3 regions of the Rhizobium sp. P1_B8 genome follow, and region 2 is predicted to be linked to each of the others. Evidence: riboswitches for the same ligand, from Rfam matches in the RefSeq annotation. Region 2 holds a riboswitch; each other region holds the start of a gene.
What was found. Region 2 has a riboswitch for thiamine pyrophosphate ahead of AC1D2N_RS21895 (YkoF family thiamine/hydroxymethylpyrimidine-binding protein). Riboswitches for the same ligand answer to the same signal wherever they lie in the genome.
Positions count from the first base shown of each region.

Region 1: linked by a shared signal. The riboswitch ahead of thiC (phosphomethylpyrimidine synthase ThiC) and the one ahead of AC1D2N_RS21895 (YkoF family thiamine/hydroxymethylpyrimidine-binding protein) in region 2 are both predicted to bind thiamine pyrophosphate.
Region 3: linked by a shared signal. The riboswitch ahead of thiM (hydroxyethylthiazole kinase) and the one ahead of AC1D2N_RS21895 (YkoF family thiamine/hydroxymethylpyrimidine-binding protein) in region 2 are both predicted to bind thiamine pyrophosphate.

Region 1 covers NZ_JBFTZZ010000040.1:28,589-35,138, forward strand. The annotation lists gene thiO (glycine oxidase ThiO) at 1-92, opposite strand, end outside; gene thiC (phosphomethylpyrimidine synthase ThiC) at 92-1,915, opposite strand; TPP riboswitch at 2,015-2,147, opposite strand; gene AC1D2N_RS32455 (CobW family GTP-binding protein) at 2,765-3,739, shown strand; gene AC1D2N_RS32460 (DUF1097 domain-containing protein) at 3,778-4,278, shown strand; gene nthB (nitrile hydratase subunit beta) at 4,316-5,059, shown strand; gene nthA (nitrile hydratase subunit alpha) at 5,103-5,720, shown strand; gene AC1D2N_RS32475 (nitrile hydratase accessory protein) at 5,730-6,056, shown strand; gene AC1D2N_RS32480 (CbtB domain-containing protein) at 6,222-6,410, shown strand; gene AC1D2N_RS32485 (CbtA family protein) at 6,424-6,550, shown strand, end outside.
Region 2 covers NZ_JBFTZZ010000018.1:31,275-37,824, forward strand. The annotation lists partial or broken gene AC1D2N_RS21885 (ABC transporter ATP-binding protein) at 1-259, opposite strand, end outside; gene AC1D2N_RS21890 (ABC transporter permease) at 256-1,062, opposite strand; gene AC1D2N_RS21895 (YkoF family thiamine/hydroxymethylpyrimidine-binding protein) at 1,075-1,683, opposite strand; TPP riboswitch at 1,674-1,787, opposite strand; gene AC1D2N_RS21900 (NADPH-dependent FMN reductase) at 2,032-2,628, opposite strand; gene soxR (redox-sensitive transcriptional activator SoxR) at 2,712-3,176, shown strand; gene AC1D2N_RS21910 (SDR family NAD(P)-dependent oxidoreductase) at 3,327-4,097, shown strand; gene AC1D2N_RS21915 (ArsR/SmtB family transcription factor) at 4,204-4,545, shown strand; gene AC1D2N_RS21920 (LysR family transcriptional regulator) at 4,624-5,517, shown strand; gene AC1D2N_RS21925 (formate dehydrogenase subunit gamma) at 5,653-6,132, shown strand; gene AC1D2N_RS21930 (formate dehydrogenase beta subunit) at 6,129-6,550, shown strand, end outside.
Region 3 covers NZ_JBFTZZ010000011.1:15,255-21,804, forward strand. The annotation lists gene AC1D2N_RS14725 (invasion associated locus B family protein) at 1-505, opposite strand, end outside; TPP riboswitch at 1,198-1,294, shown strand; gene thiM (hydroxyethylthiazole kinase) at 1,345-2,148, shown strand; gene thiE (thiamine phosphate synthase) at 2,145-2,780, shown strand; gene thiD (bifunctional hydroxymethylpyrimidine kinase/phosphomethylpyrimidine kinase) at 2,777-3,586, shown strand; gene AC1D2N_RS14745 (GNAT family N-acetyltransferase) at 3,805-4,284, shown strand; gene AC1D2N_RS14750 (glycoside hydrolase family 3 N-terminal domain-containing protein) at 4,308-5,330, shown strand; gene AC1D2N_RS14755 (ABC transporter substrate-binding protein) at 5,374-6,550, shown strand, end outside.

The sequences.
Region 1 (6,550 bases), on a different contig from region 2:
TCGATCACCTCGACCGAAAAGCCCCGCCTGATGAGTTCATGGGCCGCCGCGAGGCCGGCAACGCCGGCTCCTTTGACGAGAAAGGTAGACATTATGCGTTACCCGGAAGGTCTGCGACCGGCATGTAAAGATCGCCGCCATCGCGGTATTTGGCGGCCATGGCTTGCAACCCCTCCCTCTGCGCTTCGGCGCGGATATCGTGCGAAATCCGCATCGAGCAGAATTTCGGGCCGCACATGGAGCAGAAATGCGCCACCTTATGCGCCTCCTTCGGCAGCGTTTCGTCGTGGAAGGAACGGGCGGTTTCCGGATCGAGCGAGAGGTTGAACTGGTCCTCCCATCGGAACTCGAAACGGGCGCGCGACAACGCATCGTCGCGCACCCGCGCCGCCGGATGGCCCTTGGCGAGATCGGCGGCATGTGCCGCGATCTTATAGGTGATGACGCCCACCTTGACGTCGTTGCGGTCCGGCAGGCCGAGATGTTCCTTGGGCGTCACGTAGCAGAGCATGGCGGTGCCGAACCAGCCGATCATCGCAGCCCCGATGCCGGACGTGATGTGGTCATAGCCCGGCGCGATATCGGTGGTTAGCGGTCCGAGCGTATAAAAAGGCGCCTCGCCGCAAACCGCGAGCTGCTTGTCCATGTTTTCCTTGATCTTGTGCATCGGGACATGGCCGGGACCTTCGATCATCACCTGGCAATCCTTCGCCCAGGCGATTTTCGTTAACTCGCCGAGCGTTTCCAGTTCTGCGAACTGCGCCGCATCGTTGGCATCAGCGATCGAGCCTGGCCGCAGGCCATCACCGAGCGAGAAGGAAACGTCGTAAGCGCGGCAAATGTCGCAGATCTCCTCGAAATGCTCGTAGAGAAAACTCTCCCTGTGGTGGTGCAGACACCACTTGGCCATGATCGAGCCGCCGCGGGAAACGATGCCGGTGACGCGATTGACGGTCAGCGGAATATAGGCGAGCCGCACGCCGGCATGGATGGTGAAATAGTCGACGCCCTGCTCGGCCTGTTCGATCAGCGTATCGCGATAGACCTCCCAGGTGAGGTCCTCGGCAACGCCGTTTACCTTTTCGAGTGCCTGGTAGAGCGGCACGGTACCGATCGGCACCGGCGAATTGCGGATGATCCATTCGCGGATATTGTGGATGTTTCGGCCGGTCGACAGGTCCATGACGGTGTCGGCACCCCAGCGGATCGCCCAGACCATCTTCTCCACTTCTTCCGCCATGGACGAGGTAACAGCCGAATTGCCGATATTGGCATTGATCTTTACCAGGAAGTTCCGGCCGATGATCATCGGTTCGGATTCTGGATGGTTGATATTGGCGGGAATGATCGCTCGGCCTTCCGCGACTTCCCGACGGACGAAATCCGGTGTCACGAAATCCGGGATATGGGCGCCAAAACTTTCGCCGTCGCGGATGAGAGCTTCCTTGGTCGCCTGTCGTCCGAGGTTTTCGCGAATGGCGATGAATTCCATTTCCGGCGTGACGATGCCGGCCCGCGCATAAGCGAGCTGGGTAACGGCCCTCCCCGCCTTCGCCTTGAAAGGCTGGCTGCGAACGGGGAATTCCGGCGTCAGCCTGTCGCCTGAAACAAAGCCGTTATCCTCCGGCCTGACGATGCGGCCCCCGTAGGATTCAACATCACCGCGAGCAAGAACCCAGCTTTCGCGCAGGCGTGGCAGGCCTGCATCGATGCGGATTTCGGCACCTTCTGCGGTGTAGGGACCCGAAGAATCGTAGACAGTGACTGGCGGTTCGCCAGAGGTCGGATGCAGTGCGATCTGACGCATCGGTACGCGGATATCCGGATGAATGGTGCCTGCTTTCAGGACTTTCGCGGAGGCGGGAAGCGGACCTGTGGTGACGACCGGAGTGAGTTTGGTGGCTGCAATATTCATGGTTCGAGGCTCCAAGTTTTGACGTTTGGAGACCCAGTTCCAGTGTTGGAATGATGAAAAAACGCCGTGGATTCCGAAGGACGGATACCCGCCCTCGCTGCCGCAGCGCCCGCACCGTCCCTACGCCAGTATGAACTGGATCAGGTTCAACGGGTCACTGCGCCTCGGGCGGCCAAAGCCGATCCGACCAGCAGTATCTCAGCCCCTTGGCGGGACCCCCCTGGTGAATAGGGCTAAGCTATTGTGAGAAATGCCGCTCCGTCAAGCCCTTAGGGCACCATTGAGAACCCATATCCCGACCGCTTGAGTTCTGTTCATCGCGCCGCTGGGCTGACTGGCTTCGTGGAGTTTAGCGAATGTGGCATGCTCAGCGCCGCCCCAATTCCCCGCCAGAACCTCCAGGAACGCAAAGCAATCGCCAACGGCTCGGTGCCCATCCGCTGTCACCCGACCACCCCTAGCGGCACCACTTTCGCCGGCGACAATAGAATGCCCTCGAAAAGCCAACTTGCGCATGGCGTCTCTCGCCAAAGCTGCGCAAACCAGACTGTTTTTCATGCCCATCCTGTCAATGATCGGGAAAAGGGCAATAAGATCAATAATTAGACGGTATGATCGGTTTTTAATCAAAAATCAAAAAGCTCATCATTTTGGCAGAATTTGCGGTTTATTTGGCCGAATATGAAACATCAGGTCTCTTGCCTCGTGACGGTATTGCAAGTGTAATTCTCCTCGTCTGATCGGCGCTTACGGCGTAATCAGACCAGCAAACAGCAGCGGAGCCGCCTTTTCAGCCCGGTCATTTGGCCGAGACGGCGGAGGCGTGCTCGGACGGCAAGGGGATGAGGCATGACAAAGCTTGCGACGACAATTCTGACCGGGTTTCTCGGGACCGGCAAGACCACGCTTCTCAATCACCTGCTCACCTCAATCGAAAACGAGAGCGTAGCGGTGATCGTCAACGAATTTGGGGAGGTCGGCATCGATGGAAAGCTCGTGGTGCCGACGGCGGACGAGGTCATCGAGCTGAACAATGGCTGCATCTGCTGCACTGTCAGGGGCGATCTCATCGCCGCGATCGGCGAACTGCTGCGCTCCGGACGGCCAATCGACCGCATCATCATCGAGACTTCGGGTCTTGCCGATCCGGCGCCGGTCATCCAGTCCTTCCTGCTCGACGAAACGCTCGCCAGGCGGCTGCAGCTTGATGCGATCGTGACCGTCGTCGATGCCCGCCATATGAAGCAACAGCTCTCTCAGGACGAGGCGAGGGAGCAGATCAGCTTTGCCGACGTGCTGCTGCTCAACAAGATCGACCTGGAGAGCGCCGAGGACCTTGCCGCCACCGAGCAGCAATTGCGCGGGATCAATCCGCTTGCCCGGATCATCCGGACGAGGGATTGCAAGGTCGAGCTCTCCGCGGTGCTCGACGTCGGCGCCTTCGACCTCAAGAACATCCTGTCTATCGACCCCGATATTCTCAAGGACCATGAACACGAGCACGACCAGAGCATCGGTTGCGTGGCGATCCAGGACTTCGGCCCGCTCGATCCAGCGGCGCTGAACGTCTGGCTCAATCGCCTGGCTCAGGAGATCGGCACGGACCTCTTCCGCATGAAGGGCGTGCTGAATCTCCACGGCGAGCAGCGCCGCTATGTCTTTCACGGCGTGCACATGACGCTTGAAGGACGCCCCGGAAAGGCCTGGGGGCCTTCGGAAAAGCGGCTCAACGAAATCGTCTTCATCGGCAGAAACCTCGACGACGCGATGCTTCGAGACGGCTTCATGAGCTGCCTCAGCCAGCAGCGCGCGCTGGCATCCTGATGCGCATCCGCCCAACCCCTCAACAAGGAGACAGACCCATGCCCCCGCTCGTTGCCGCAATGATCAGCCTCGGTGTGCTCGGCGCCATCGACACCTATATCACCGCGACGATATTTCCCGTTCCCGTGTGGGTCACCTTCATCGCCTGGGCGTCGTTCTTCGCCTGCGGCGGCGGAAACCAGGGGCTGGTCAAATCGATCGTTTCCAACTGGACCGGCATCGGCATCGCCTCGATCACGCTGCTGATCATCCAGTATGGCCCGGCCCACCCGATCTTTGCGGCGATCCTGGTCGGCGCCGGCACCTCAGCAATGATCCTGGCCTCGGCCATCCCGATCTTGAACTTTCCGCCGGCGATCGTCTTCGGCTTCGCCTCTCTCGTCGGCACCAGCGCGGCGACGGACACGACGATCGTCACCTCAGGTCTCAATCATCCGACCCTCGTCGCCATGGCCGCGATGCTGCTCGGCGGCGTCTTCGGCCTGCTCTCGGAAATCGGAACCCAGCTTCTGGCCGGCAAGAAATCCGCGACCGCCTGAGCGTCATCGTCACCATTCACCATAAAGGAACGATCCCATGAAACTTCAGCATTATCTTGGCGGCCTTGAGGGGCTGGGGCCCGTGAGCACCGAAACGCGCGTTTTCGTCGATGTCTGGGAAACCAGGATCTTCGGCATCCATACGGCGATGATGGCGCTGTCGCCGCAGCTTCCCCTTCCCGAGACGCCATCGACGTTCAAGACCATCTGGACCTGGGCGGACCTCAGGAAAGGGGCGGAGTCCCTCAATCCGTTCGATTATTTCAGGTTTCGCTATTACGAGAAGTGGCTCGGCGGAATATCGGGATACTTCATCGACAACGGCTATATCACGGCAGAAGAGCTCGATGCGCTGACGGAGGAATATTACAACGAGCCGTCGAAGCCGCTGCACGAGGCCGGCGATGAGGCGATCGACCGGCGCGTCGTGCAATATCTAGTCGAAGGCGACAGCCCCAAGCGCGACGTCGGCGTGACCTTCGAATTCAAAGTCGGCGATACGGTGGCGATCCGCGATGTGCCGACCGTCGAGCATACGAGGCTGCCCGGTTTCCTCCGCAACAAGTTCGGAACGATCGAGACCGTCTATGACGGGGCTTACACCTATCTCTGCGACACCGGCCCCGACGGCGTCGGCGCGGCGATGCCGGTCTACTGCGTTCGCTTCGAACCGAGTGACCTCTGGCCCGATAATGCCGAGAAGAATTTCAGCCTCTATGCCGATCTCTACGCCCACTATGTCGAGGCACCGGAAGCCGGCGAAGCCTCCAAGGCCGCCTGAGACGCACACCAGTCGCCGCCATTCCAGTCAAGGAGCCACAACAATGATGGACCGTTTTCACTATCGCCAGGACCGGGAAGCCTACAGCGCCGCCCGCGTCAAAGCCCTGGAAGCCCTGCTGATCAAAAAGGGCGTGATCACCGACAAAACCGTCGATACAGTCCTCGATTTCTTCGAGACAAAGATGGGGCCGTTCAACGGCGCCAAGATCGTCGCGCGCGCCTGGGTCGACCCGGCGTTCAAGGACAGGCTCGTCGCCGACACGCCGAAGGCCATCGCCGAACTTCAGTTGCCCGAGGGCATGGCGGGTGCCGAGGGCGAACACATGCGCGCGGTGGCCAACGCCCCCCATGTCCATAACCTCATCATCTGCACGCTTTGCTCCTGCTATCCGTGGCCGGTGCTCGGCCTGCCACCCTACTGGTACAAGGACCCGACCTTCCGCAGCCGTGCCGCCCGCGAGCCGCGCGCCGTACTGACGGAGTTCGGGCTGGCGGTTCCCGATGCGGTCGAGATCAAGGTCTGGGATTCCAGCGCCCAGATCCGCTGGTTCGTCGTGCCGGAACGCCCGGCCGGCACGGACGGGCTTTCCGAAGCGGAACTCGAGGCCCTGGTCACGCCCGAAGCGATGATGGGTGTCGCCGTCGCCAGGGCAGCGTGAGGAGGGGACATGCTGACGCAATTCGAGCATTTCGCCGTCACCGAGATGATGGGCAGCACCGACAACCCGCCGCGGGCGAACGGCTCGCTCTGCTTCGGCAGCGAGTGGGAGCGAAAGGCCTTCGGCATGGCGCTTGCGCTCGCCAAGGACGGCTTTTTCGAATGGGACGACTTCCGCGACGAGCTGATCAGCACGATCAGCGCCTGGGAAGCGGCCCATCCAGTCGATCGATCCTCCTGGAATTATTATGACCAGTTCCTGGCCGCCCTCGAAAAGGCCGTGGCGAAATCCGGCGTCATCGACGCAGACGAGATCAAGGCCGCCTTCGCGGCCTGATCACCATAGAGCGCCGCGCGTCCCGCAGGACGCGCCAAGGACGTTCTATCACTTTGAATTGGCGCATGATCCTTTCCGAAATCGATTCCGATTTTCGGGGTTATGCGCTGGCCCTTCAGTCAACATGTTATCGGCGCCAAAGGCGCCATGTCGAAAGGTTTTCCGATGTCCACGCCCTATATCGTCTCATCCTCGGCACCTGTTGCCACCGCTTCCGCCACGAGGCTGCTTCAGTCGGCGATTGCCGCCTGCCTTGGCCTCATGATCGTCGGCTTTGTCGGCTTCTCGCATATCGAAATCGTCCACAATGCTGCGCATGACTCGCGCCACGCCAACGCGTTTCCGTGCCACTGAGAGGAGAATGACAATGTCGCTGTTTCGCTCGATCGTCTTCACCGCGGTGCTCGTCGGCAGTATCGTCGGAACCGCTGTCACGGCCGTCCAGTTCTTCGGCACGAGCCAGCTCATCGCCAAGGCTGAAGTCTACGAGAAAG
Region 2 (6,550 bases):
GCATCAGCGCGTCGCGCTGCGGCATGAAGGCGAAGGAATGCGGCGCCTGTTCCAGCGGCACGCCCTTAAAAAGCATGGTGCCGGCATCGGGGCGCAGTGCCTGGGTCAGCAGTCGCAGCACCGTCGATTTTCCGGAGCCGGACGGGCCGACGATCGAAACGAACTCGCCGTCTGCGACGGCGAGCGAAATATCGCCGAGCACCTTCATGCCGTCGAAGGACTTCGAGATATTGTGCAGTTCAACCATTGTATCGCTCATCGGCGCCGCTCCGCGGTTGGCTGCCAGGGCATGACGAGGCGCTGGATCAATAGCGTCGCTCCGAAGAGGCAGAGTGTCAGAACGGCGCTGATGACGACGGCGGCGAGCACGAGATCGGGACGGAAATTGTTCTTGGCGTTGAGGATATAGATGCCGAGGCCGCGGGCGGCGCCGGCATATTCGGCAAAGATCGCGCCGACGACAGCATAGGTGATCGAGATCCGCAGGCCGGCGAAGAAATAGGGCAGCGAGGAGGGAAGCCGTGCCAGGCGGAAAATGTGCCAGCGGCTCGCCTTCATCGAATTCAGCAATTCGGCGATGTCGCGGTCAGTCGATTCATAGCCCTGCAGCAAGGCGACGAGCAGCGGGAAGAAGGTGACGAGCGCCACCAGCAGGATCTTCGGCAACAGGCCGAAGCCGAACCAGAGGACGACGAGGGGCGCGATCGCCACCAGCGGCAGGGTCTGGCTGGCGATGAAGATCGGCAGCAATGCCCGGCGCATGAAGGGCACGAAATCCATGAGGATCGAGGCGGCGAAGGCGAAGGCCAGCGACAGCGCGAAACCTCCGAGTGTCGCGCCGAGCGTCGGCCAGGTGTTTGATATCAGCGCCTCGCGGTTCAGCCAGCCCTGGATGACGATGCGCGAAGGCGCCGGCAGGATGGAAGGTTTGATACCGGAAAGATCGACATAGAGTTCCCATGCCGCCAAAAAGACGCAGCCGGCCAGCAAGGCGGGTATGCCCCGGTAGAGAGCGGCGCGGAGCGCGGCAAGGCGCGAAGCCGATGGTTGTGGCAGTGTCATCAGCGTTCGATTTCAGGCTTTCGTCGGGCTATTGGCAGACGCCGTGATGTCGAGGGTAACATGTCCCTCGGGGTCGCCGAAGCGATAGAAGGCCTCACGAATGGTTGCGAAGACGGCACCGGCATCGCCAGAAAGCCTGGTGCAGAAATTCTTGGCACGGTCGAAGGTGCCAGAGCGCTTCAGGAAGTCGATGCAGCCATAAATCTCGTCCATATGGGTACCGGTTGCCATGACGTAGAGCGAGAATTGCGCAGCGGTCGGCTGGCCGGTCTCGGTGGTGGTTTCAACGGCGGCAAGTGCGGCTGTTATGCGCTCGGCAAGCGGCTCCGCCTGACCGAGGGAGGGGTTGACGCCGCAGATGACGTCGTCGGGCTCGCCGGGGCAGCCGCGTGAAACGGCGGCTGACAGGACGCAATGCTCGCCGGTCTTTGCGGCGGCGACGAAAAGATCGTGCATGGCGGCGAAGAGAATGTCAGGCGGGCCGACCAGCAGTGTGGAGATGTCATCGGTCTCGATGCGCAGCCGGTCGCGATAGGGGTCGAGCGCCTTGACGGCATCAAGAATGATGCCGACGAAATTGCCGGACATCGGATAGAGTGACACCTGTGCGCCTGAGAACATCTGAACCTCGCTCCGCTGGCATTACCCAGATCAGCTTTGAAGGGTCCAGAGGCTGGCACCTCACATCTCAGCCCCGGCGATACGGAGCTCCCCTGTTATTTGCGCGGAAACTATCACCGGGGTTTCCTCCCCGCAACAGCAAAATTGCGAACCCGTCTGCGCGGTCGGGATGGACCTGATGCGACGGGAAACACCCGGACGGAGGTCCTGTCCGGGTGTTCCCAATGGTTCCGTACCTGCCGGGAACGGAACCGGAGCTCTCTGCCTCAGGCGGCTAGCGCATAACCCCGAAAATCGGAATCGATTTTCGGAAAGGATTATGCGCAGATTCAAAGTAATAGAGCGTCCTTAGCGCGTCCGAAAAGACGCGCGGCGCTCTGTGTCGGTATAGGGACGATCGCTGCGGGCAGTGACGAGCGCCTGCGTCCACCATTCCAGCCTCGCCATCATCCGATCGAGCAAACGCATTGCGTCGGCGGGATTGTCGAGCCGCCCGTCTGTGTCGAAGCGGTTCCAAGGTGCGGCAAAGCTGACCGAATCGCGGATCGTCACGGCGTGGAGTTCGGCAAAGACGAGCCGCAGTTGTTCGACGGCGCGCAGGCCGCCAGATATGCCGCCATAGGAAACGAAGGCGACCGGCTTGCCCTGCCAGGGCTCGAAGAAGAAATCGATGATCGACTTCAACGAGGCGGTGAAGCTGTGATTGTATTCCGGCGTGACGATGATGAAGGCGTCGGCCATGCCAAGCCGTCCGGCGAGCCTGTCGATTTCGGGGTGCGTCATGTCACGGTTGGCCGGCAGCGCGAAATCCAGCGGGTCGATGATGTCGATATCAAATTGCGGGAAGCGGACGAGCTCCTGCGTCAGCCATTTGACCACCCGGTCGCAGATGCGGCCCTCTCTCGTGCTCCCATAGATGACAGCCAGCCTGGTGGGTGTTTTCACGCGTCGCTCCTTGTTGCGATTGGACTTTACGATTGCAGGAGCCAAGGTTATAAAACCTCAACTAATATTGAGGTCAAGAGGTGATGGATACAATTCCTGCGGCGCCGCTCGGCAAGCTCCTGACGGTCGGTGAAGTGGCAGAGCGCAGCGGCCTGGCCGTCTCGGCGCTGCATTTTTACGAGACCAAGGGGCTGATCTCGAGCATCCGCTCCCGCGGCAACCAGCGGCGCTATGGCCGCGATGTGCTGCGCCGGCTCGGCATCATCAAGGTGGCGCAGCGTGTTGGCATTCCGCTTTCGGAAATCCAGGCGGCGTTCGAGTCCCTGCCGCAGGGACGCACGCCGACCGTCGCCGACTGGCAGACGCTGTCGGCGCGCTGGAAGGATGATCTCGACGCGCGAATCAGGCGGCTTAGCCTGCTGCGCGACCGTCTGACAGGTTGCATCGGCTGCGGCTGCCTGTCGATCGAAAGCTGTCCGTTGCGCAATCCCTGCGACCGGCTCGGCAGGGAGGGGCCAGGCGCGCGGCTTCTGGAGACCGAAAACTAAAAGGCTGGAACTTCTTGGGAAGAGCAGTTTCCGGGGCGAGACCAAGTCTCTCCCGGAAAGATCGATGCACGCCTTTCTTTCGGTCGGCGTGCTCATATGTTAAGGGCGAGTGACGCAACCGGCGGCACTGTCCGCGAGGAGGACGGCTTCGTGTTTCATCCCAGACTGTTCGAAAATCGCAATGTGGTCGTGACCGGCGCCGGTCGCGGCATCGGCCTTGAAGTGGCCCGGCAGTTCCTGGACTGCGGCGCGAAAGTAATCGTCCATACCGGGCGCAAGCCGGGACGCGACCTCCCGGATTTCCTGCTGACGGCTGAATCCGAAAGACGGGCGCTGCTGCTGCATGCCGATTTCTCCGCGGTCGGTGGGGCAGCGCAATTTGCTGAAGATGCTCTCGCCTTCTTCGACAGGGTCGATGTGCTCGTCAACAATGCCGGCACCATGCTTGGTCGGTTTCCCGCTGCGACGCTCACCGACGCAGAATATGAGGCGGTCGTGCGGCTCAACCAGACATCGGTGGTGGCGCTGACGCGCGCGCTGCTGCCGGCATTGAAGGCGGCTGAAGGCGCTGCCATCGTCAACACGGTTTCGATTTCGGCGCTGACCGGCGGCAGCCCCGGTTCCTCGATCTATTCGGCCTCGAAAGCCTTCGTTGCGACCTATTCCAAGGCGCTTGCCCGTGAGCTTGCACCGGACGGAATCCGCGTCAATTGCGTATCGCCAGGAACGATCGAGACGGAATTCCATGAGCGCTATTCTTCCCGCGAAAAGCTGGAGCAGACGAGAAAATCCATCCCCCTGCAACGGCTCGGCACGGCGGAGGACTGCGCTCCCGCCTATCTGTTCCTGGCGGCTCCCTCGCTCTCGGGCTACATCACCGGACAGGTGATCGAGATCAACGGCGGTCAGCTTATCTGCTGATTTGTTTGGACCTTTTTTGGCATTTCATCACTTTTGACCAATTCGCTTGTGCGAATATGCTATTGTGCTGATCTACCTCATCGCCTCCCTTCCGAGATAATACCGAATGCCGTTGCCCAAACCCGAGCCGGGGATGACCGGCCAGGAATTGCACAAACTCGCTGGAAAAGCCCACGAAGCGAGCGATCTGCTGAAAGCGCTAGCGCACCAGACCCGACTTCTGATCCTCTGCATACTGGCGAACGAGGAGCGGACGGTGAGTGAAATCGAGAACATCCTCGGCATACAGCAGGCCATGGTCTCGCAGCAGCTGGCGCGTTTAAGGCTCGAAGGCCTGGTCCATACGCGCCGTCAGGGCAGGCTGGTCTATTACAGCATCGGCAATGTCAGCGTGCTTGCCTTCCTCGAATCGCTGTTCGATCTTTTTCCCGCTGCAGAAAACAGTTAGCGATCGCCCTTGCGGAGCACGGCTGCTGCGTCAAAGATGAACTGACCCGGATGATGTGATGCCGGATCGGGAGACCGGATGATCGACAAGCTGGAATTCTTCATCGCCCTTGCCAACGAAAAGCATTTTGGCCGCGCCGCGGAGGAGTGCGGGATCTCGCAGCCGACGCTTTCGGCTGCCATCCGGCAGCTCGAGGATCAGCTTGGCGTCATGCTGGTGCAGCGCGGTTCGCGGTTCCAGGGGCTGACGCCGGAAGGGCAGCGCGTGCTCGAATGGGCGCGACGCATCGTCGGCGATGCCCGCACCATGCGCGAAGAGATGCGCGCCGCGCGCCGCGGCCTTTCCGGCCACATCCGCCTCGCCGCTATTCCGACCGCGCTCGCCATGCTTTCGCGCATTACTACGCCTTTTCAGGAGCGGCATCCCGGCGTGACCTTTTCGATCGTCTCGCGGAATTCGCTGCAGGTGCTGAGCATGCTCGAAAACCTCGAAATCGATGCCGGCATCACCTATCTCGAAAACGAGCCGCTCGGCCGCGTCACGACCGTTCCCCTCTATGCCGAGCGCTATAATCTGATCACTGCTGCAGGCAGTCCGCTATCCGATCGCGACAACGTGACCTGGCGGGAGATCGGCGATCTTCGGCTTTGTCTATTGACTGCCGACATGCAGAACCGTCGGATCATCAACCGCCACTTGACCGAAGCAGGCGCCACAGCGCATCCGACGCTCGAATCCAACTCGATGATCGTGCTGTTCTCGCATGTCAGGACTGGACGCTGGGCGAGCATCATGCCGCGCAATGTGGCCAAATCCTTTGGATTCCCAGTGGAAATTCGCATGATCCCGATCGTCGAGCCGGAGGCGCATCATCTGGTCGGCCTTGTTGCGCCTTATCGCGAGCCCTTTACGCCGCTTGTATCGGCCTTGCTGCACGAGGCGAGGGTGCTCGTGCAAGACGAAGAACTCTGATAGAAAAAACCTATCAAGCAACGAGATAGCTTTATTGATCGCCGGCTGCTTCCCTGAAATGGTAGTTCCGGAATAGCACTCGGCCGGGGGAGGCCCGCTATTCCGCAACGAGCAAGCCGCCGGGAGGGCTGCCTTATGACCATTCATATCGCCGAAGGCGATATTGCAGCGCGCACCCGAGCCATCGTCGCCGATCTTCGATTTCTCGAAGGGCCGCTGCTTCCCATTCTGCACGAGGTTCAGCAGGAATTCGGCTATGTGCCGCAGGAAGCCATGCCCGTCATCGCGGAGGAATTGAACCTCTCGCGTGCCGAGGTGCATGGCGTGGTGACCTTCTATCACGATTATCGCGACCATCCCGCCGGCCGGCACGTGCTGAAGCTCTGTCGCGCCGAAGCCTGTCAGTCGATGGGTGGCGACGCGCTGGCCGAGCGCGTCAAGGCGCTGCTCGGCATTGATTTTCATCAGACGACGCTCGATGGCGGCGTGACGCTGGAGCCGGTCTACTGTCTCGGGCTCTGCGCCTGCGCGCCGGCGGTGATGCTCGACGGCGAGCTCTATGGCCGGGTCGACGATCAGACGGCGGCGGAACTCGTCGCGGAGGTACGTCGATGACGGTGAGGATATATGTTCCGCGCGATGCCGCAGCGCTGGCGCTCGGGGCCGAAAAGGTGGCAAAGGCGATTGCCCAGGAGATCGCCGCCCGCGGCTTCGATGCCGAGATCGTGCGCAACGGCTCGCGCGGAATGTTCTGGCTGGAGCCGCTGGTCGAGATCGAGGTAGCCGGAAAGCGCATCGGCTATGGACCCGTGAAGTCCAAGGATGTGGCTGATCTGTTCGATGCCGGGATGATTGATGGAGCCGAGCATCGACTCTGTCTCGGGGAGGTTGAAGACCTCCCGTTCCTCAAGGAGCAAACTCGCCTGACCTTCGCCCGTTGCGGCGTCACCGATCCGCTTTCGCTGGCGGATTACGAGGCGCATGGCGGTCTTGCCGGCCTTCGCCGCGCCGTTTCGATGACATCAGCCGAAAT
Region 3 (6,550 bases), on a different contig from region 2:
TCTTCAGCGCCGCGGCCGTCTTCGTATCCAGCGCCTGCTGCGCCCAGCATCCGGACTGGTTGCAATTGCGATAGTCGAGTTTGGCGACCGGCTTACCATCGGCATTGATCGACAGGCCGGAGGGCAGGAAGACGTTGAGCGGCAGAAGGGCGGTCAGCATCAGCCGCGGCTTGCCCTTGTCGCCCTTGCCCTGGGAACCGGCCGGCGAAGCTGCGATCGCCAACGTCAGGATATTGACGGGTTTGCCGTCTTTGGCGACTTGCGCGACCTGGGCGACTTCGCAGGCCTCAGTGCCTGCCGAACCGGTGCAGCGATAATACCAGTCGTCGAATTTCTGGGATTTCATGGCCGGCGCCGGTTGAGCGGGCGCCTGCACCTGTTCCGGTCCTTGATCGGTCGGAACAGGTGATTGCGAAAAAGCCGGGTTGGCACAAGCAATGAATATCAAAACAGGGGCGATAGTCGGACGAGTCCGCTTCATGCCGATTCTCAAAAATTTTCTCATTGAAAATACAACTTCAGGAAGATTTTATTCGGGTGTAAAGCCCTATCGCTACAATCCATCATTTAGTCAACCTAAGCGTGTCAGCACGGTAAAGTTTCCGTTAGATATTTACTTCACGTTCTGGGAGATTAAGTCTTGCCTTGGCTGAGACTCGCCCTCAACGAATTCGCCAAGAGATTTCAACGCTCGAATAAAACCGATTGGCGAGGACCATGAGACGACGCGCAACTTACGCGAAGCTGTCCACCTGCCCGCTTGCATTGAAAATTCGACAGATGAACGGATAGGATGAATAATTCCGCACTATCCGCACTGCTGCGAAGTCTTGAAAAGATGAGCCTCGTTCCTTCGAAGAAAAGAGCCGCTCCGGCATCTGTGTTTTTCTCGATGCTCCTCACAAATACAGAGATGTATTTTAGAAATTCATTGCACCCACGGTTGCTACTGTTATTCTTCTCGAAAAGGAGAGGACAGCCGCATGGCAAAACGGCAACGACGAGGGCAGCCCGGAACAGAACCCGCAGACGACATTCTGGAAAACCTGGTCAAGACACGAATCGGCGGCGATCTCTCGTCCTTCATGAAGGGCGATCCAGACCCATAAATCATCCATAGCCATCGTCGCGCCGCGTCGGTCGCAGAATTGTCATTTTCAGGATGACATCAGCCCCGTTCTCTGCGAAAAAGAGCGCGATGAGAGACAGGGGCGTTCGTCGACAGACGGGCTGAGAAGCACCCTTCGAACCTGAACCGGATAATGCCGGCGGAGGGAGTCGCTCGGGGTCGCGGCTTAGCCCGCACGAACCGCCCCGTGCCCGCCCCCGCCTGAAAGGGGCCATATGCAGACCAGGACCACACCAGGAGCGATGCTGAAGGCGATGCGCGAGAAGCCGCCGCTCGTTCAGTGCATCACCAATTACGTCGCCATGAACATCGCCGCAAATGTGCTGCTTGCATCCGGCGCCTCGCCTGCCATGGTGTATGCCGCTGAGGAAGCCGGGGAATTCGCCGGGATCGCCAATGCGCTGACAATCAATATCGGCACGCTGTCGACGCAATGGATCGACGGCATGCAGGCAGCGGCGAAGGCAGCGACATCAGCCGGCAAACCCTGGGTGCTCGATCCGGTCGCCCATTATGCGACGGCTTTCCGCCGCAACGCGGTCGCCGACCTCCTGGCGCTGCGTCCGACCATCATCCGCGGCAACGCCTCCGAAATCATCGCGCTGGCCGGCGGAGAGAGCCGCGGCCAGGGCGTCGACAGCCGCGACCCGGTCGAACAGGCGGAAGGTTCGGCGCGATGGCTGGCTGAACGTCAGCGGGCGGTCGTCGCCGTCACCGGTGCGGTGGATTTCGTCACCGACGGCGAGAAGGCCGTGCGCATCGAAGGCGGATCGGCGCTGATGCCGCAAGTCACCGCGCTCGGTTGCTCGCTCACCTGCCTCGTCGGCGCCTTTGCCGCGACGGCACCCGAAGACACCTTCGGCGCGACGGTTGCGGCACTTGCAACCTTCGCCATCGCCGGCGAAGAGGCCGCACTTGGGGCGGCCGGCCCCGGTTCCTTCTCATGGCGTTTCCTCGATGCGTTAGCTGCGCTCGACCCCGAAACGCTTGACGCCAGGGCGAGGATATCGGCGGCATGAAGGCTTTCGACCTTTCGCTCTATCTCGTCCTCGACCCCGATCTGTGCGCCGGGATCGGCATGGTCGAAACGGCGCGACTTGCCGTTGCCGGCGGCGCGACCATGGTGCAACTGCGTGACAAACATGCCGCCACCATCGGGATGATCGAGACCGGCCGCGCCTTGAAACAGGCATTGGAGGGGACCGGCGCCCTCCTCATCGTCAACGATGATGTCGAGGCGGCAATCGCCATCGGCGCCGACGGTCTGCATATCGGCCAGGAAGACATGGATGCACACAAAGCGCGGACGATGATCGGCCCCGACATGATCCTTGGCCTCTCGGTCGAGACCGCGCCGCTCGCCGCCGCCGTTGATCCTGGTCTGGTCGATTATACCGGCGTCGGACCGGTGTTTGCGACACCGACCAAGGCCGACCACAAGCAGCCGATCGGTTTTGACGGTCTTGCCAAGCTGGTGAAGGCCTCGCCGGTGCCATCGGTCGCGATCGGCGGGCTCAAGGCGGATCATGTCGCCCAAGTGTTCGCCGCGGGCGCGAAAGGGGTTGCCGTCGTTTCCGCCATCTGCGGCACGCCAGATCCTGAAGCGGCCACGCGCCACATCGCCGCAGAAATCCGAAAGGCCCGTGCATGATCCGCAACGTTCTCTCGATCGCCGGCTCCGATCCCTCCGGTGGCGCCGGCATCCAGGCCGATCTCAAGGCCTTTTCCGCCCGCGGCGTCTACGGCATGGCGGTGCTGACCGCGTTGACGGCGCAGAACACGCAAGGTGTCAGCGGTGTGCATCTGGTGCCGCCGCAATTCGTCGCCGACCAGATCAATGCCGTCTTTGCCGATGTCCGCGTCGATGCCGTCAAGGTCGGCATGATCGCCAATGCCGGCATCGCCGACGCCGTTGCCGGTGCGCTGACTGACCACCGCGACATTCCGATCGTCATCGATCCTGTCATGATCGCCAAGGGTGGAGCCGCCCTGCTCGCGCCTGAAGCGGTCGACGTGCTGACCCATCGGCTGCTGCCGCTTGCCACGCTGCTGACCCCGAACCTGCCCGAAGCCGCCGCGCTGCTGCACCAGCCGGTCGCGACAAATCGCGCTGACATGGCGGCGCAGGCCGAACGCCTGCGCGCGCTTGGCCCGGCCGCAGTGCTGGTCAAGGGCGGCCATCTCGACAGCGACGAGAGCCCTGACGTGCTTGCCACCGCCGCCGGCCTGCACTGGTTCGAAGCCAGGCGCGTGCCGACCAAGAACACCCACGGCACCGGCTGCACGCTCTCCAGCGCCCTGGCGGCCGAGCTCGCCAAGGGCGCCTCGGCGCGGGAGGCGGTCGCCATCGCGAAGGAATACCTTGCCGGCGCGGTCGCGGCTGCCGGAAGTCTCACCGTTGGCTCCGGCCACGGTCCGGTGCAGCATTTTCATGCGCTCTGGAAAGACGATATATAAGCACTCGCTCAGCGAACAAGCCGCCAATTGAAAACGGCCCGGCCTCCCGGGCCGTTTTTTCGTTCGGCACCTACTTTGCGTTGAAACCGCGGCGACTGCGGCGGGGCGTCCCTTTCTCTCGTTGAAAAACCTTGTTGACAAGCCCTGCCAGATGGCCAAATCTATGACACTAAAAGGGGATACATTCCGCAATAACGGAATAACTGGAGGAATGACAGGTGCCAGACCTGCTTGTGAGCTTGTATTCCACTGAGCTCGCCGACCTGAGACAGAAGGCCGGCGATGTCGGCGTCTCCATCCGCCCGGCCCTCCCCCCGGAACTGCATCTTATCGTCAGCTGGGTTCGCGAACAGTTCAGCGAGAACTGGGCAAGCGAAGTCACAGTCGCCTTCTCCCGTCAGCCCGTTGCCTGCCTGATCGCCGTCGACGGCGGCAAGCTGCTGGGCTTTGCCTGCTATGACACGACGGCGCGCGGCTTCTTCGGCCCGACCGGCGTCGACCCCGAAGCGCGTGGCAGGGGCATCGGGCTCGCCCTCTTTTCCGCCTGCCTTCAGGCCATGAAGACGCTCGGTCACGCCTATGCCTTCATCGGCGACGCCGGCCCGGTCGATTTCTACGCCAAGACCGCAGGCGCAATCGTCATCCCCGCCCCCGACAAGGGCATCTACGAAGGCATGCTGAGAAGCACGCCGAAATGACCATCTGATCCGGAGTTACAGAATTGTCCTCGACCCCGCTCGCCCTTTTCGTCGGCCTCCCGAATCCCACTATTTCGGATGATGAATTCGCCCTCTTTCGCGAAACCAATCCGCTCGGCCTGTTCGTCGGCCGGCGCAATCAGCGCGAGCCGGAACAGACGAAGCGGCTGATCGACCGCTTCCGCGAGGCCGTCGGCCGCGACGACGCGCCTGTCTTCACCGACCAGGAAGGCGGCCGCGTTCAGCATCTCGATGCCGGCCCCTGGCCGCTCTTCCGCAGTTTCGGCCAGTTTGCCGAACTTGCGCGCCGCGATTTCGATCTCGGCAAAAAAGCACTGCGCCTTTCCTCCCAGGCCATGGGCGCGATGATGACGGAACTCGGCCTTTCCAGCGGCTGCTCGCCCGTTCTCGACCTCGTCTTCGAGACGACGAGTGCGGTCATCGGCGCCCGCTCCTTCGGCCCAGATCCCGATTTCATCGCTGCCCTCGGCCGCGAGGTGGTCGATGGCCTGCTCGAGACCGGCAACATGCCCGTCATCAAGCACATTCCCGGCCATGGCCGCGCGACGCTCGACTCCCACAAGGAGCGTCCGGTGGTCGACGCCAGCCGCGAGACGCTCACCGCGACCGATTTCAGGCCCTTCGTCGCGCTGAAGGATACGCCCTGGGCGATGGTCGCTCATGTCGTCTACTCGGCCTATGACGCGGAGCTGCCAGCGTCCGTCTCGCCTGTTATGCACGACGTGATCCGCAAGGAGATGGGCTATGACGGCGTGCTGATATCAGACTGCATCTTCATGGAGTCGCTCTCCGGCACCCTGCCGGAACGCGTCAAACAGGTGCTCGACGCAGGCTTCGACATCGCGCTCCACAGCCACGGCGACATCCCGGAAAGCGAAGCCGCCGCCAAAGCCGCCCGTCCGCTGACGGAAGCTGCCCTGCAGCGGATCGCCGCCGGCAAGGCCCGCCTCGGCAATCTCAAGATCGATGTCCGCGCCGCCCATGCGCAAGTCGAAGACATGTTTGCAAGCGCGCTGGTCTCCTGACCGGCACGTCATCTCTCACCGCATAAGAAAAGGGGAATAACACATGAAAAAATATCTTCTCGCAGCCGCCGCCCTGACGCTGCTTTCGGGATCTGCCGTGGCGCAGACGATCCTGACGGCGAATATCGAGCCGGCGACGACCTGGGTTCGCAACTTCAATCCGTTCAACCAGACCTCGTCGCGCCAGTCCACGCTCGACTTCATCTACGAGCCGTTGGTCATCTTCAACCGCTTCGACAGCAACAAGCCGGTCTATCGCCTGGCCGAAAGCTTCAAACTCTCCGACGACCTGAAGAGCATCGATTTCAAGCTGCGCCCGAACCTGAAATGGTCGGACGGCAAGCCGTTGACCGCAGCCGACGTCAAGTTCACCTATGATTACCTGAAGAAGTTCCCGGCGCTCGACTTCGTCAGCATCTGGACCTTCATCACCGATATCCAGGCGGTCGACGCCCAGACGGTGCGCTTCACGCTTGCCAATCCGAGCTCGCTCGCCGCCGAGCAGATCTCGCAGCTGCCGATCGTTCCGGAACATGTCTGGAAGGACGTCGCCGATCCGGTCACCTTCGCCAACGAGACCCCTGTTGGCAGCGGCCCGCTGACGGAAGTGCCGCGTTTCACCGGCCAGACCTACGATCAGTGCCGCAACCCGAACTATTGGGATAACGAGCATCTGAAGGTCGATTGCATGCGCTTCCCGCAGCTTGCCGACAACAACCAGATGCTGACCGCAACGGCCGACGGCACGCTCGACTGGGGTGTCTCCTTCATTCCCGATATCGACAATGTCTACGTGTCCAAGGATCCGGCGCATTTCCACTACTGGTATTCGCCAAGCAGCATGGTCGCCTTCCTGTTCAACTTGGAAACGGCGAACGAGAACAACAAGAAGGCCTTCAACGACCTGAAGTTCCGCCGCGCCGTCTCGATGGCGCTCGACCGCAAGACGATGATCGACGTCGCCGGCTACGGCTATCCGACGCTGAACGAAGACCCCGGCCTGATGGGCGAGCTCTACAAGAGCTGGGCGGACCCATCCGTCAAGGCCGACTTCGGCAAGTTCGCAGCCTATGATGCCGACGCCGCCAAGGCCCTGCTCGACGAGGCGGGCTACAAGGACAAGGACGGCGACGGTTTCCGCGACAATCCCGACGGCACCAAGATCTCCTTCTCGATCATCGTCCCCAGCGCCTGGACCGACTGGATCGACACCGTCAACC